Regions from separate parts of the Bacillus sp. UNCCL81 genome, predicted to be linked through region 2. Evidence: a T-box and tRNA genes for the amino acid it is inferred to sense, from the RefSeq annotation. Region 2 holds a T-box; the other holds one or more tRNA genes.
What was found. The T-box of region 2 lies ahead of lysS (lysine--tRNA ligase). A T-box ahead of a tRNA ligase gene usually reads a tRNA of that ligase, here a tRNA-Lys.
Positions count from the first base shown of each region.

Region 1: it encodes a tRNA-Lys, which carries the amino acid that the T-box ahead of lysS (lysine--tRNA ligase) is inferred to sense. The anticodon was not compared.

Region 1 covers NZ_FOMF01000016.1:50,725-59,748, reverse strand. The annotation lists gene cls (cardiolipin synthase) at 162-1,607, shown strand; gene BM319_RS22535 (M15 family metallopeptidase) at 1,739-2,557, shown strand; gene BM319_RS22530 (GntR family transcriptional regulator) at 2,637-3,365, opposite strand; gene frlD (fructoselysine 6-kinase) at 3,426-4,208, opposite strand; gene BM319_RS22520 (SIS domain-containing protein) at 4,272-5,285, opposite strand; gene BM319_RS22515 (amino acid permease) at 5,390-6,760, opposite strand; gene BM319_RS22510 (TIM barrel protein) at 6,784-7,605, opposite strand; tRNA gene BM319_RS22505 (tRNA-Leu) at 7,884-7,966, opposite strand; tRNA gene BM319_RS22500 (tRNA-Lys) at 7,980-8,052, opposite strand; tRNA gene BM319_RS22495 (tRNA-Gln) at 8,250-8,324, opposite strand; tRNA gene BM319_RS22490 (tRNA-Gln) at 8,580-8,654, opposite strand; tRNA gene BM319_RS22485 (tRNA-Asp) at 8,968-9,024, opposite strand, start outside.
Region 2 covers NZ_FOMF01000002.1:356,420-365,443, reverse strand. The annotation lists gene BM319_RS01935 (MDR family MFS transporter) at 1-783, opposite strand, end outside; gene BM319_RS01930 (DUF3243 domain-containing protein) at 1,122-1,370, opposite strand; gene BM319_RS01925 (DegV family protein) at 1,526-2,389, opposite strand; gene BM319_RS01920 (DUF6944 family repetitive protein) at 2,567-3,235, opposite strand; T-box leader at 3,343-3,606, shown strand; gene lysS (lysine--tRNA ligase) at 3,683-5,251, shown strand; gene BM319_RS24500 (hypothetical protein) at 5,319-5,471, opposite strand; gene BM319_RS01910 (hypothetical protein) at 5,621-6,130, shown strand; gene BM319_RS01905 (rhomboid family intramembrane serine protease) at 6,241-6,858, opposite strand; gene BM319_RS01900 (serine hydrolase domain-containing protein) at 7,094-8,029, opposite strand; gene BM319_RS01895 (NUDIX hydrolase) at 8,128-8,745, opposite strand; gene BM319_RS01890 (exodeoxyribonuclease III) at 8,947-9,024, opposite strand, start outside.

The sequences.
Region 1 (9,024 bases), on a different contig from region 2:
TTTTTTGATATTTTAACGGGATAAATAATATTACTGTATTTTGGAGTTACTATGAAGTGTTTTCGAATACTTTGTTCTTTTATATAAAAAATATTATTAATGAGCATTAAAAAAGATATTAAACTAATATAAGGAAATTTGACTAATAGGAAGTGTGAAAAATGGATATTAATAATTTTCTTACAATCCTCCTTATCATCAATATACTTCTAGCAGGAGTACTAGTATTTATAGAAAAAAGAGATGTTGTTGCCACATGGGCGTGGCTAATGATCTTACTTTTTATACCTATAGTAGGATTTTTACTATATCTATTTTTAGGTAGGCAGCTAAAACAAAAGAATTTCTACCATCTATCGACTAAAGAAAGAACTTATCTACAATTGGCGGTTACAGACCAGGCTAATAAAATTCATAATGATCAAAGTTTTCTTCAAGATGAGCTACTATCCAAGCATTCACATTTAATTATGATGAATTTAAAGTCAGCTAATGCTTTATTAACGACAGATAACGAGATCCAAACATTTCGAGATGGACACGAAAAATTTAATTCACTATTTAAAGATATACAACTTGCCCAAAGAGAAATTAATATCCAGTACTATATTATCCAGCGTGATTCGTTAGGAAAGAAACTTAGAGATGAACTTTCGAAAAAAGCAGAAGAAGGTGTGAAAGTACGAGTCCTGTATGATGACATTGGTTCCAAAAGAATTACCCCTTCTTTTTTCAAAGAACTTGTTAAACATGGTGGCGAAGTGAGAGCTTTCTTCCCTTCATTTTTAAGACTCATCAATTTCCGGTTAAATAATAGGAATCACAGAAAACTATGTATTATAGATGGAAAAATTGCTTATATAGGTGGGTTCAATATTGGAAATGAATATCTTGGAATTGATCAGAAATTTGGTTATTGGAGAGACACTCATTTTCGTATAATGGGAGAATCAGTAAACCAAATTCAAGGTAGATTTATTTTAGATTGGCAACAAGCTACTAATCAACCTGTACATAATATAGAAGAATTCTCATTTAATAATGAAAAAAATATTGGAAGTACCCCTATCCAAATTGTTGCTAGTGGGCCAAATTCAGAAACAGAACATTTAAAAAACATGTACGTTAAGTTAATTATGTCTGCCAAAAAATGTGTTTATATTCAAACACCTTATTTTATTCCAGATACAAGTATTATGGATGCGTGTAAAATCGCAATTTTATCCGGTATCGATGTAAGAATAATGATCCCAAGTAAACCTGATCACCCATTCGTGTATTGGGCTTCTCTATCATACGCTGGAGAACTTTTATCGTATGGTGCAAAAATCTTACTTTACGAGAATGGGTTTTTACATGCTAAAACCATCGTTGTTGATCACGAAATAGCTTCAGTAGGAACTACGAATATTGATACACGTAGTTTTAAGTTAAATTTTGAAATTAATGCGATTACCTATTCAGAAGAAAAAGCTTCTGAACTACAAAACTTTTTTTTACTTGATAGTCATCATAGTAGTGAGCTTACAATTGAAAAATATCAAGAGCGATCAGTCTTAATCAGGTTAAAAGAAGCAATCTCACGCCTCTTATCTCCTATATTGTAAATAAAAAACATTACTTAATAGTAATGTTTTTTATTTTATCTTTATAGTTTCAAAATGAAAGGTGATGTGAGCCATTCTGTAGAATAATGGTTATAGTTAACAGATTATTAAAAAATCAAAGAAGGTGAAATATGAGAATTATTAAGAAGATATTTGTATTTTTTTCCACTCTTTCATTTCTATCGATAAGTTTCTTTACAAATCCAACATCTACCTATGCAGCAAATAAAGTTTATACTGTAACTGCAAATAAATTGAATGTCCGTGGTGGGCCTAGTACATCATATAAGTTGATCGGTTCAGTTAAAAAAGGCCAACTTTTAACGGTTATTAATAAACACTCCAATGGATGGTATAAAATTAAGTTTAAAAAGACAATAGGATTTATAAATGGAAAATATGTGATAGCGGAGTTCAATAACGTTAAATCATTAGATAAAAGTATTATTGTTGATTTGAAATATAACACAACTAATAACTTCACTGGCAAACGTATTTATAATTTTAGTCAAGCAATACTTAGGACAAGTACAGCAAAAAAATTAGCAAAAGCAAACGCAATACTTAAAAAACAAGGATATATAATTAAAGTATGGGATGCTTACCGACCTTTATCTGCACAACAAACACTTTGGAACGCATATCCTAATTCGGATTATGTAGCTAAACCTGATCCTAAAAATATCCGTGGACACCAACTTGGTGCAACGGTGGATATAACACTATGTACTTTAGATGGAAAAGAAGTACAAATGCAATCTAATTTCGATGATTTTTCTTCACGAGCATCTCGAAGCTATAAACGAAGCAGTGTACAGGAAAAGAGTTATCATATTATGGATAAGGCAATGAGACAAGTAGGTTTTGTAGGCTATTCTAAAGAATGGTGGCATTACTCAGATAATAATCAAAACTTTAAAGCTATCCAGGTAAATCCTGCAAATTATTAATAAAAAAACTCACTTTTGAATAAAATCAAAAGTGAGTTTTTTTATTAAAATATGTAATTCATATAAAATAGAGTTAACTCTATTTTGTACGATGAACGGTTAAGGTTACTTTACTTGTTTCACACATAAACGTTGAAAGGTGGACAGGTTCCTCATTTGAATCGTAGGCAATTTTTAGGATTTTAAAAAGATTGGCTCCTATATCGCATTCAAGGTAATTGGCATATACTTTTGTCGCTCCTATTACGTCGATAATTTTATCGTTGCTTAGGATTTCTGTATTATAGTCCTTTGAGAGTACTTTATATGTAGATTCGTCTGTTGCAATTTTCTTTTCCAAATCAGGAAAACGAGTTAGTGAATAATGTGCAATATCATAAAAAAGTGGACGTTCATTCACATACATAAGTCGCTCAAGCTCAAGTACTCGACTTCCCTCTTCAACTTTAAGATGTTCTGCAACATCCTTTGATGCCGGGATGACTTCACTTCTAAGGATTCGGGAATTTGGAATCATTCCTAGTTGGTGACTAAACTCTGAGAATCCGCTTACAGATAACAGTTCATTATTAAACTTATTTGAAGCTACAAACGTGCCCCTACGTGGTATGCGTGTTAATGTACCATCCTTCACTAATTCCTCAATGGCCTTTCGAATAGTGATTCGACTGACATTATACATTTCACAAAGCTCAGCTTCTGTGGGAATCTGTTGATCTGGTTTATATTTCCCTTGTTGAATATCATTCTGTAGCATTTGCCTAATCTGCATATAGAGAGGTTGTGGGGTTGAAGAATTTAGGTTCATAATTTTCATCCTATCCGTCAATGTTTTTCAACATTATTATACACTGCCGACTAGTTATCGTCACCATGCACCGAAATAGCCAATTGTTTTTGCAGCCGTTTTAGTTCCCAATTCCAAACACTGTTCGATCGAAAAGCCCTGTAAAGTACCATAAATATATCCAGCTATGAAAGAATCTCCTGCTCCCATCGTATCTACAACGTTATCTTCCAATACACCAAATTGATAAAAATGTTTCCCATCGAAAGCTAGAGATCCATTTTCTCCAAGCGTGGCAACGGCAACCTTGGATCCTTGTGTTTTTACATCCTTTAAAAATCCCCTGATAAACTCATCATCCTTTTTATAAGAAAAAAAGGAATAGTCCACATAACAAGGTAGCGTCTTTACTAAATCGTGCTCTAACTGGTCTGAAAAATCAAATGCAGTAAGCAATCCTTTTTGTTTAAAAAGTGGATAATACTCCTCAACATGTCCCCATATACCAGCGTGGACAAGTTGATGGGTTTGAATAAACTCCTGTTCTTCACCAGTTAATGTGAACTGGGCCATTACCCCTTCATCGTAATCTCCAAAATGGCGGTCATTATTAACCAATTCTACATGGGTAACTGCTGTTTTTCCTATCTTTTTAGAAATAAATGATGTATCGACCCCCTTACTTTGAATCGATTTAATCATTTGTTCACCAAAGGAATCACTTCCAACCCAACCTATATACGAAGAGTCTGCCCCAAGCTCTTTTAAGTAGACAGCAACATTTACCGGATTTCCTCCAGGATACACTTTCTCGTTTGCAAGATAGACATCCATACAGTTATCGCCGACTGTAACAATTCTCATCTAATCCCAACCTTCTTTTTAATCTAAGAAACGAGCACTACTATGTAGTGCCCACTAATTTTTTTAATATTCTACTTTACGGTAGTATCTTCTTAGGTCTAATGAGTGATTTCTTTCCCTTTCAAGGTAAACACTAATTCGACTTAAAACTGCCCAGTTAACACTGACAGAAAAGTGTTTTCTAAATTCCTCACTAATACCTAGCAATTCAAAGTCCTTTGTATCAATAACAGTTAATTGATTCGTAATTTTTTCCGCAAACCTTTCTACTCGATCCATCAATGGTCTTGTTTCATCTTCACCTTTCAGTAAAATAACACTAGTATCTTCAACTACTAGCTCAAGCGTACCATGGAAAAACTCCGCTGCATGGATGGATTTTGTGTGAATCCATTGCATTTCCTCCAAAATGCACATTGCATATGAATAAGTGTTACCCCATAAGTTACCTGAACCCACCATCATATGATAATCTGTATCCTTATGTTTAATAGCAAATTCCTCAGCCTTATTATCAAAGTCTTTTACAGCAGCTAAAATAGCTTGTGGCAACAAGGAAACTTCTTTTGTGAACTGTTCATATTGCTGAAATTCATTGTTATTATACATGAAGCGAAATACTACGATGTACAACAGCATAAAGAATGTATCAAACGAATGTTTTTCCGAGCCGGTTGTAATACAGTAATCTACTACTTGCGTTAATGGAGTATTTGGTTCCGCTACTAAAGCAATTGTAGTAGCCCCTCTTTCTTTACAAAACTCTGCCGCCGCTACAGTTTCTTGTGTTGTCCCTGAAACTGAGGTGAAAATACATACGGAATCCTTTGAAAAGTGCTTATTGTTCATGACCATAAACTCGGCTGCGATTTCGGCATGTACATTGATTGTAGAGTTTGATTCTAAAATATATTTATAAGGATACATCATTGCAATCGTTCCGCCAGCACCAATCAGGAAAAGATTGCTGTAACCTTTTTGACAGATTGAATCTACGATATCCTCAATTTTACTTCTAAATGCAAGTCCTTCTTTTTCTACAAGTTTTAAAAATAACGCTTCATCAAATTTTAACATGGTTAGATCCCCCTAAAACATATTTGTTATGCCTTGTATTATAATTAAATATAACAAATAAAGCAATTGCTTTTTCAAAAAATTAAGAAGCTAGCAAAAGTTCACTAGCTTCCTGAGATAATTGAATTCTTCTTTGTTACTAGATTACCGTCATTTTTCTTATTCGGACCGTACCGTTTTTCCCAGTAAAAGTAAACAGGTAGTCCGGTAGCGATGACAATGAATGCTGCTACCATCCCTTGCCATGGAGCCCAAGTAAACGTACCCCAAGCAAGCCAAGAAGCTCCAAGAATTGCTAAAATCGTCGTTAGTCTCCACATTGGCATCCTGTAAATCGGGTTATAGTCCTCACGCTTACGGCATTTATAAACTGCTACAAAATCCAAAATATTAATCACTAATTGAATTAATGTAAAATAGCCTAGTAAAGTCGTTAAATTAGTTGCAAAAACTAGAATACATGCATAGGTAACTTGAACAATAATTGAAAAACTTGGAGTTTCATACTTTGGATGGACACGACCAAAACGCTGGAAAAACAGCCCGTCCTTCGCCATCGCGTATTCTAACCTAGGCTGAAACATGATACATGAACTTAGTGAGCCTAAAATAACGATAATTGCAGTAATCGCAACAAACGAAGAAGCAATATGAGATAGGCCTGGTATATACTTAACCGCATCAGAAACAGCTGCACTAGAACTCATCAATTTACTAAAAGGCATTAACCCAATTACACAGACTGCAAGCAAAGTATACAAAATTAATACAATAAAGACAGAACTAATCAAGGCACGAGGTAGCGTTTTTCCGGGATTTTTAAATTCACCTGCCATAAAACAAATAGCGGCCATACCGGTATAAGCCCATGTTGTAGCAGAGACACCACCGATTAGACTTGTTTTTACCACTTCTCCATGAGCCGTATAGGAGAAGTTCCCCGGGTGCATATACATTAAACCTAGAACAATAACGATAATGAACGGAATGATTTTCACAGCGGTAATAATTACTTGAAAAAGCCCGCCCTCTTTTACACTTCGATAATGAATTGAAGTAATTATTAAAATTATCGCAACCCCTAACAACTTGCCAGCAACTCCAGAGAAAAACGGGAAAAAGCTTGCCAAGTATGAAACGACTGCTAGAGCCATAATTGAAATTGAAGGTGGATCAAGCGCCCAAAATGTTGCCCATCCATATAAAAAGGCTAAAGGTCTCCAGCCTGCTTTATTCAAATAGACGTAACCGCTTCCATTTTCAGGATAAGCAGTCGACAACTCAGCAAGAACCATCACTTGCGGAATAGCAATAATACCACCAATAATCCAAGCTAAAATAGAAATAGAAGGGGTTCCCGCTGCTTTTGCTACATCACCAGACGAGACAAAGATACCTGATCCTACAGTCGTACCAACAGCAATTGCTAATGCCGACCAAAATCCGAGCTTTCTTGTAAGCGTAGTATTACTCATAAAGGCTCCTCCAAATTTTTAGATTATACAATTCCTAATTCATTTAGTTTAACTAAGGATTTTTTAACAGCATCTAGTGGATTTTGATAGTAAGTTGACCCCATTATTTCAAGAGTGAATGCCCCATCGTATTGGTGCTTTTGCACGCTTTTCACATATTCCCTCCAATGTAAATTACCATCATCTAAAGCAAGATGAGAATCTGTCTTGCTATCACCATCTATTAAATGGAAATGACATAACTCAGGAAGCAATAAGAAAAAATCATCTGGTGTTTCACCCGCCAAGTTCATAGCAACGGTATCAATCATCCCTTTTAAGGAAGGGAATTTTATTTCATCAACCATTCTCTTTAATCCCTGTGTATTAATAATTAAATTAGATTCAAATCTTGTTAAAGGTTCTAGTGCAAGTGTGATCCCCTCGTGCTCTGCCACCTTTGTAATTTGATATATTGATTCACTTACATATTTCCATGATTCTTCTTTTGTTAGGGAGAAATCGCCAATCCCTGAAGTAATTAGCATCTTATCAGTATCCAACTCCACCGCAGAGTGAATATTTTCAATAAAATAATCAATACTCTTTTTTCGCCAATTTGAATCTGAAGCAGCAAGGTTGTATGGATAAATGCATTGTTCTGGAGTATAGCAGACTATTTCCATACTTCTAGCCTTAATTTCTTTCTTTATCTCTCTCAAATTGCAAAGCAAGTTTCTATAAACATAGAGGTGAGGTTCACCAGCCCATAATTCAATGCTACTGATGCCTAATTGGTCCATACAATCAAAAAAATATTGGATAGGATAATGCTTGAATGTAATATTCATCCCTGCTACTTTCATTAATTACCTCCTTTCTTTCAAAGTTGTTTTATTTGTTATGCTTTGTATTATAATCAAGAATAACATAAAATACAATAAATTTTAAAAATTTTTAATATTCATTTTTAAAACCTACAAAGTCCAGATTCCAATCAAACAATGATTTTAAGAAACGGTTTACCAATACTTCTAAAGTTTAGTACCTTACTTCAACTTAACCTATAAAATTCAAACAATTTTTAAACACAAAAAAGGCCTCTACATTACGTAGAAGCCTTATTACTTATTATATAATTTGATGCGGCCGAGAGGACTTGAACCTCCACGGAGAAACCTCCACTAGGCCCTCAACCTAGCGCGTCTGCCATTCCGCCACGACCGCGAATAAACAAAAGTGAGCCATGAAGGATTCGAACCTTCGACCCTCTGATTAAAAGTCAGATGCTCTACCTACTGAGCTAATGGCTCGTAATAACAAAGTTTATAAAATATAGCCTGTTTCTAAAAGACGTTCTTGCCCCAGAGAGCAATTACACTTTCATAATATAAGATATTACAATTATAACTAAAAACCATATATTTTTAAACCAACTTACTGTTTACACGATCGCGTCTAAGATAAAAGCCAATCCCCTTACCTTAAACATATTTATAAAAAACTAAAATGGCTGGGCTACCTGGATTCGAACCAGGGCATGACGGAATCAAAATCCGTTGCCTTACCGCTTGGCTATAGCCCATTGATTTAACTGCATGCTCTACTTCCACGAGTATGCTACATGAACCTGCACCGCAGGATTTTTTTATGTTGTATTGTTTTAACCCCTCGAATCTACTCCTCAAGATAAAAACAATCCGACATTTCGGTATACATCTTTTTATAGAATACGAGTAATCTTCATGAGCTTTTACCTCTTGAATCAACCTCTCAAGATAAAAAACAATCCGACATCCTAAAAAAATACAAATATACTCTATCTTACAAAAAAACAAAATGGCTGGGCTACCTGGATTCGAACCAGGGCATGACGGAATCAAAATCCGTTGCCTTACCGCTTGGCTATAGCCCATTGATTTAGCATCATGAACTAACTCCCTCGAATTAACTACATGAACCCACACCGCAGGATTTTTTTTATGTTGTAATGCCTCTACCTCTCGAATAATCTCCTCAAGATAAAAACAATCCGACATTTCGACACTCATCTTTATAAAAGATACGAATATCCTACATGAACCCACACCGTAGAATTTGTATTGCTTCTACCTCTCGAATTACTCCTCAAGATAAAAAACAATCCGACATTCAATCCAACTCCAACCATCCACTCTTACTAATTTTCTCCAAATAAAGAAAAAAATACTACAATTTGTAGTAATTAGTGGCGGTCCCGACCGGGATCGAACCGGCGATCTCCTGCGTGACAGGCAGGCATGTTA
Region 2 (9,024 bases):
TAAAGGTTGTTTTAGGCGAAGCTCAACAAAGATAAATAGTAATAAAGCAACTCCACCAACAATTAAACCTGTTAATGTTCCTTTTGATGTCCAACTTGTTGAACTTTGACTAACTCCGTATGCTAACATTGAAAAAGCGATTGGAGCAATGATGATTCCTAATCCGTCTAAAGCAGGTACTGATTTAGATTCAAAATTAGGTAAGAATTTAGCTCCAATTATTAAAGCGATAATACCGATTGGTAAATTAATTAGGAAAATCCAATGCCAAGTAGAATACTCTACGAACCATCCTGAGATAACCGGACCTAAAGCAGGTGCAAGTAACATCGGTATTCCAAGCATCCCCATAATTGAACCGATCTTTTCTGGAGGAGCTAATCTAAAGATAATTGCCATACCGATTGGAGCAACCATTCCTCCACCGATTCCTTGTATTACTCGAAATAAAATTAACTGTTCAGGTGTTTGTGCTACAGAACAAAGAACTGAACCGATTGTAAAAAACAAAATCGTAAATAAGAAAATTTTCTTAGCTCCAAAACGATCACACATCCAGCCTGCAAGTGGTATAACAGCTGATAATGCCAATGTATATCCAGTAATCGTCCACTGCATTTTTGTTAAATCAGATTTAAAATATTCGGTAATTCCAGGTAATGCTACATTTACTACCGTACTATCTAAAATAACCATGATCATCCCTACGATTACAGCCATCATTGGACCAATAATCGTTTTTACGCTAAACGGCGTGTCAGCCGAGTTTTGCTGATTATTCATATATTATCCCCATTTCTTCTCTTTTTTTGTAAAGCTGTATTGAAATTCGTTCAAATTTTCTATTCTATTTATAAGTGCAAAAAAACATTTTATGATAAAAGCGAAATTTGAACAGAAAGTCTATCATACAAAAAAACAATTAAAATGTAAATAGTAATTGTCCTTAATCCGAAAACAGTACTCACAATAAGTACAGTATAAATTAATCAAATGTCCATTTCAAGTTTAATTTTTAATTATTTTTGTTGATTCTTTGTTAACATACATTGTTGCTTACAAATAAAAAATAGCCCTTATGATTCTATTCACTGGGCTATTTTTTAATCACATTATTTTAATTATTTATTTTTAACATACTTCATCATTAGAGCAGCAATTGTATGTTGCTCTTGTTCATCTGCAACATTCCAGAGGTCTTTTAAAATTTGTTCTTCTGCATTTTTTGGTTCTACTTCATTTGCTAAGTAATTTCCTAAGCGATATGCCATTTCATTAATAGCACCTTCACCTACACCTTTTTCACCTGTTGCTTCTAATCGATCACCTAAAAAATCTTTCCATTGATCCCAGTTATCTAAAATTGACATCGTTTTTCACCTCATAATAATAGTAGTTGAAGATTACATAAATACTATTTACTTTTTTTGAAGAAATTATGTATGAATTAATATCCAGGTGACATTATCAGAAAATTAAAATAAAAAAGCTAATTAATTTTGCATAATTAGCTCTTTTTATCATATTATTTTTTATTTTCGTTCATAAAAAATATTGCTAAAGTACCAGGTCCTGCATGAGCACCTATAGCAGAACCGATTGAATTAATGACAAACTCCTTACATCCAAATGTCTCTGCCATCGCATTTTTAATTTCAATTGCTTTGTCTAAATCGTCACCGTGAGAAATACCAATTAATTGAGTTGATAAATTTGTCCCTCGGGATTCCATAATTTCGAGAATTCTTTTTATCAATTTTTTTGAACCTCTAATTTTTTCAAGTGGAATTAACTTTCCATCTTCAACATGTAAGATCGGTTTAATATTTAATAAATTACCTACAAAACCAGCCACTTTACTTAAGCGACCTCCACGTACCAAATATTGTAGGTCATCAACTGTAAAGATATGTTCAATATGACCGATGCTATGTTTTATATTATTAATAACCTCTTCTTTTGTAGCTCCGTTCATTGCAAGCTTTGCAGCATTAACAGCAATTAGCCCTTGTCCGATTGATGCACTTTTTGTATCAAATATCTCTAAATTAAAATCAGGAAGTTCCTCGTCAAACTCATTTTTTACCATTACTGCTGATTGATATGTACCTGAAAGTTCAGAAGAAAACGCAATATAAATACATGGTGTATTTTCTTTTGCATATTTAGCGAAGGTATTATAAATATACTCATATGACGGAAGAGACGTTTTAAATACCTTTCCATTACGCATTTCATTGAATAAAGTCTTTGAATCCAAAGTTAAACCATCAAAATATTCTTTTTCATCTTCTGAATAAACTCGTAGTGGAATGACATCAATATTATATTGTTCAATGATCTCCTTTGGTAAATCAGCCGCACTATCCGTAATTATTTTTAAATTCATCTAATCATACCTCTGTTTCAAAAAATTGGTTTATTCTATTTAAACCGATAAATTCTATTTTCTCACAAAATGCTTTTACAGAAAAATAAAATGTTTTAATATAATTTTAATAATAATATTTGCTATTAACGAATAGATACCTTCTTTTTTTCGTATTCTTCACAAAAAATTATTATTTTACCATTCGAACTGTTTATTTGGATAATAACCATATCGATAGTCTAACTGTTCTTTTTCATATTCGCTTCTTTTATTGCGAAGTGCATAAATTATTAAAATGGCTCCAAACACTTGAACCCAACTACCGACAAGTAATAAATCATCTCCTAAAATAATTTTATCACGTAGTAATGCAGCATTACCAATACCATCAATTAAAGCACCTAAACCGATTAATTGATTTCCATAAGCCTCAATTTTATCTAGTTGCGTCCCCTCGATCAGTGCTCCAGTTGTTTCTATTTGAGCACCTATTGATTGAATGACGCTTCCAAGTGCATTTAATTTGTGACCTTCCCTTTCCAAACCTTCAATTTCTAAATTTGTTGCAAATGTATTTGTACCGTTTCCGATTGCTTGAATCCAAGCACCAATCATCATTGTTAGTTCAAATTCTTTTTCTTTTTCATTATCATTTTCATTTTTTACTCTCTTATATAATTTTTCTCTTCCAATTGCTTGTATGGAGTTGCCAAATGCTTCAATTGCATTCCCTTTAGCGAATAAACTTCTTCCAAAGTTTTCACTTACGATTTTTTTACTTGATACACCAACAGCAGCCGTTGATGTACCTAATAATAAAAAATACGCACCGATTAGAGGTAAATCATCAACTAAATCCCTCAATTTGGCACCTCCATTCAAACAGTAATTAAATTAGTTTATTCAACTTTAAATTTAATTGACAATTAATATTGTTTTGATTAATATAATAACAATTAATATTTCGACATTTAAAAGCTATGAAGAGAAAAGTAGTAAAGATAAAATTATTTACAGAGAGCTCCTGGTTGCTGAAAAAGGAGTAATAATAAACTTTATGAAAAAAGACTTGGAGCTTCGTATGGAACTAAAGTTCACTTTAGGGATGGTACGCCGGGTTCTCCCGTTATAGAGATAGGGTATAAGCATTCGTGCCGTACCTAAATAAGGTTGGTATGGTAACATAACAATAAACTGGGGTGGTACCACGAAGTTAACAAACTCTCGTCCTCAAGATGATAAATCTTGGGGGTGGGAGTTTTTTTATTTTCAATTAGAAGGTTAAATACAAATAATTTTTGAGGTGAAAACATGCATTGGGCATATAAAATCGCAAATGAATTAATAGAAAAATATCCAAATAAAGAAACTTATGTTTGTGCATCTGGCATAAGCCCATCAGGGTCGGTTCATATCGGAAATTTTCGTGAGATCATTACAACTTATTTTGTTGTGAAAGCTTTAAATAATTTAGGTAAGAAAACAAGATTTATCTTTTCTTGGGATGATTTTGATCGATTTAGGAAGGTCCCTAATAATCTTGATCCAACATATCATGATTTTATAGGGAAAGCTTATTCAAATATCCCTGACCCATCTGGCTCTCACTCAACATTCGCTGAACACTTTGAAAAGGAATTTGAAAATTCCTTATCTGAACTAGGAATTGAGGTTGAGTTTATCTATCAAAGTAAAGAATACAAATCCGGTAGATACAATGTTGACATTATACATGCTATTGAAAAAAGAAAAGAAATTTATGATATTTTAATGAAGTTCAAAACAAGTGTACCAAATGAACAAGAACGAAATAATTTTTACCCAATTACGCTGTACTGTGAAAATTGCGAAAAAGATGATTCTTCAATTACAAAATATAATGATGAGAGCAAAGTTCTTGAGTATACATGTCGTTGTGGATTTTCGAATCAATTATCTGTAGAAGTTGCAAACAATATTAAATTAAACTGGAAAATTGATTGGGCTATGAGGTGGATGAAAGAAGACGTTGTATTTGAACCTGGTGGAAGAGATCATTCATCTGAAACCGGTAGTTACAATGTTTCAAAAGAAATTGCCAAAGCCATATTTGACTATGATGCACCTCATTATACACCTTATGAGTTTATTGGAATAAAAGGACAAAATCAAAAAATGTCTAGCTCTTCTGGTAATTTAATAACTCCAGGTGAGTTATTGCAAGTCTATTTACCCGAAGTGATTCTCTTTATGTTTGCTAAATATAAACCAATAGCAGCATTTAATATTGGTCTAGATGAAGATGTGATTAAAAATTATTCAGAATTTGAACGCTATCAATCAAATTATATTGATCACTCTTTACACGATTTAGATATTTGCCAATCGGTCGAATTTGCACATATCGGGAAAATTGATAAAAAATATCCAAAGTTTAATCATATTGCTAGTATCCTACCTCTCGTTAATTACAATGTAGATCTATTAAAAAACATAATGGCTAATAATGAAGAAACTTACTCATCAATTGAAATAGAGAAAATTAGTCATAAGGCTGAATATTGGATTAAAAAATACAATCCACATAAAAATATAATGATAAATGAAAAGCAAGCTATTGAATTTTATAACTCTTTATCTGAAGAACAGCAATTTTGGTTAAAAAATTTATGTGACTATCTATTAAATAACGAGCCCCAAGATCAAACTGAATTAATGAAAGAATTATATTCGATTTGTTATCATGACGATAAAAAAATCATGAAAGCAAATCAAAAAACTTTTTTCAAAATGATCTATCAGCTTGTTTTAAATAGAACAAGTGGGCCACCAATACCATTGTTGTTTCAAGTAGTGAATAAAAATCAGCTAATCAATTTATTAAACTTAAACGAAAGTTAAAATGAGGTAATTAAAATAAAAATGGACTCAGATTTATAAAATCCGAGTCCCATTTCTTTATCAATTTTTATTGAATACGATTTTTAAATGCTTCTTCTGTCACAATATAATCTTCTTCTCGATCTTCATGTTTACGGTCTTCTGGTGCAACTAGTGATCCTTTTGGATGTGTAGGTTCATGACCTTTTTTCTTATGATTAAAGCTTTTACCTCTTGCCATTATAAAATCCTCCTTAGTTAAATCATCATTAATAATATGAGTATTTGGACTTTAACTTATAGATGGTAGATTATTACAAGAAGAATTTTATTAAGCTGATTTTGATGTTATGATAATGAAAAGGACTTAATTAACAGTTGAGGTAGAAGATGAAAAAAGAATTTGCAATCAATATTTCAAATCAAATTAAAAATTGGATGGTTTCGAATAATTCTTTATTTAATATTGAAGAAATACCAACAACTTTCAATACATTACAAAATTTTCAACAATGGACAAACGGTAAACCAATTGTTTCAGCCTTTCATTTAAGAAAGGTCGAAGAAGAAAGCTATTATTTACTTTTAATCGACTGGCATCGAAATGAAAATTTTTATTTAGTCATCTATGTTGAAAATAAATCTACAACTGCAGCAGAAATAAGAGAAATTCGTGAGCAAGATGGACAATTTTCTTTAATTTGGAAATATAATCCATTGAAACGAGATGGTAAAAACGCTGAACGAAAAGCTTATTTCAAACAAGCATTTGGTTCACTTGAAGTAGAAATACCCATTCCGAGTACTCCTAATGAAGTTGAACGGTTTTTTAATGATCTCTACAAATTATGTAGAAACCGTCAAACTGCAGACAGGATTATAGATCAATATGATTTTTAAATTAAGAATGAGCACTCTAACAAAATAAAAACTCAACAAAAGAAACCTAGTCCATTCCGAACTAGGTTTCTTTTAAAGTAAAAACATAATTGTTTTTTCATCTATGTATTTTAAACATTAACAGAGTTTTGAAATCTTGCACCTTTTTTTAATAATAAAGGAGTGATTATAAAACCAATAATCATACCTGCCAAGTGACCAGTTAAACTTGTCGACGGGATAATTAATGAAGATAGTAAACCAATCCCTAAAAATGTTATGACAAACTTCCGATCATCTGAAAAAAGCATCTTTTTTCTAAATAAGGTAATAAATAAATACATTCCTAAAAAAGCATAGCCTACACCGGATGCCCCTGTCTCGACTGTATTAGGCGTATAGTTAAAATTAATAATAAGTCCTGTAAGGATAACCGATACTAAATAAAATAATAAAAATTTAACTGAACCTAATGCTCTTTCTAATGGTCTACCTAAAATAATCATAAAGGTCATATTCATAAAAAAATGAGCGTAGCTTCCATGCATAAATGCATAAGTAAAAAGTCTCCATATTTCACCTTGTTTTACTAATTCGTGCTCATAACCACCTAAAATGATGATATTTTCAATCGTATACCCACCTAAAAATGTCGTAATGATCGCTAATATAGTACATAAACCAACCATAATTGTTGTGATTGGATATTTCCTAATAAACGTTTTGAAGTCTTCTGTCACCAAAAACATCAATCTTCATCCCTTCTTGGAGCTATTATCAAGTTGTTATTTATATTTACTTATTACTTAATTCGACATTTTTCAAGTAAATTCCTATTCTCAAATAAAAAAATCATACAAAATTTAGAAGCAAATAGAAATTACTGTTTAAAGGGTATTTTAAAAGGATTAAATGAAAAAGTAGCCGTCATTTTGGATAATGAATTCTTAGACTAAGTATCCACCTTTCCTCTCTTTTTTGGCTCTATTCATTTGTTAATATAAAAGGATAATATTTTTGAATGATTTTTAATGGGGTAAAAGTATTGATATATTTTGCACTTGTAAAAATAGCTACGAATTGATTTTTTGGTGAAATAATGATGAATTGACCTCCATAACCCATGGCAAAATAAATCGATGAATCAAGATCCTTTAATAGATTATTTTCAAGCACCCACCAATGATAGGCATATGAGCCAACATGTGGATATGTATGATACTTCGCTTTTGTTGATTTTTCAATCCACTCACTTGAAATAATTTGTTTATGATTCCATTTTCCTTTTTGCATCATTAAAATCCCAAGCTTTAGTAGATCCTCTGTTGTTAAACTTAAACCAAATCCACCGATATTAATTCCTTTTGAATCTTCATGCCAAATAAACTCATTTATGCCTAACGGATCAAATAACATTCGTTTTGCAAAAGTAGATAGTTTTTCATTCGTTACCATCTGAATAATTGCACTTAATACTTGAGATGCTCCCGAATCATAAATCATTTTTTCACCTGGCTTATTAACCATTTCTTTTTCTAGTACATATTCGATCCAGTCTTTACTATTAATCATTGGGAATGGACGCCCACCCCATTCTCCCCACTCTTGCCAATCATATCCAGGTGTCATTGTGAGCAAATTTTCGATCGTAATGTCTCGTTTTTTCGTTTCAATATTTGGAAAAAATTTAGAAATTGGTACATTAACACTTTCTATAAATCCTTTATCAATTACAATCCCTATTAACATCGATAAAACACTTTTCGTAACTGAATTAATTTTGAATAGTTTTGTTTCGCTTTTTAAATTTTTATAAAAATTATATTTAATTTCTCCATTTTGATAAATTAGACACGTAGAAATGCGTTCTTTTTTTAATTCATTTTCGAATGTGACATAGTTCATTAAATTTGTTTTCAAATCATTTCTCCTTTCAATGCCCCTTTAAAACAAAATCGAGCTGCGATAGCAACTCTAAAATGTTTTATTTAACATTATATCTATTTTTAAAATGATCTTTAATCAAAACAAGCTTCTTTATTAGGATTTTGATAATATTCAAACATTAATTCCAATTGAGAAGTAGTATTTCGATTAAAAGAAAGTTCTGGTAAATGTTCTTTATCAAAGAAATCAATATCACTTGTTTCTGTTCCAATTGATGGATTACCACCAACAATTTCACATTGTATAAATAATTTGTAGTAGTGATATGAATGAGGTGGATGGTCGTGCTTTGTCATGTCTAAAACTGCTAGTAGTTTCTTCACTTCAACTTTGTAGCCTGATTCTTCAAAAACTTCTTTTATTACATTTTCTGAAGCTGACAATCCAACGTCACAAAAACCACCCGGTAAAGACCATTTATTTTCTAGCTTTTCTTTTACTAATAATATCTTTCCATTTTTAAAAACAACACCTCTAACATCAAGCTTTGGTGTGGGATACCCCCGTTCATTACGAAACAATCCCTCGATTTCTTCAATTTGTAATTCTGAATAATGATTTAAAATATCAGCACTTATGTGTCTTAGTTCTTCATATCTTTCTTTATCAAAAACATCTTTCGTAAAGGTCAATCCTGCTTGAGAAATTGCTTGGATCCTCTGTGCCCATTCTAACCATTTCATACTCATAGGAATCCACATCCTTTTCTACTTTTAGGTAGGTTTACAAAACAATTATATAATTTGTCCTAACTTTAGTTTACGCACAATTACTTCAAGTTGACTTACTAAATGCCTATATAAAAAAAGAAAGCTCTAAAACCTTAGAGCTTTCGGACTGCCCGCCAAACGCTTGCAATCAGTCTGAAATTCAAATCTTTGTGTCTATTTTTAAATAATCGAGTCTTCTAATGTTAAAACAACGGGACAATGATCACTTCCCATTATGTGAGAGTGTATTTCTGAATT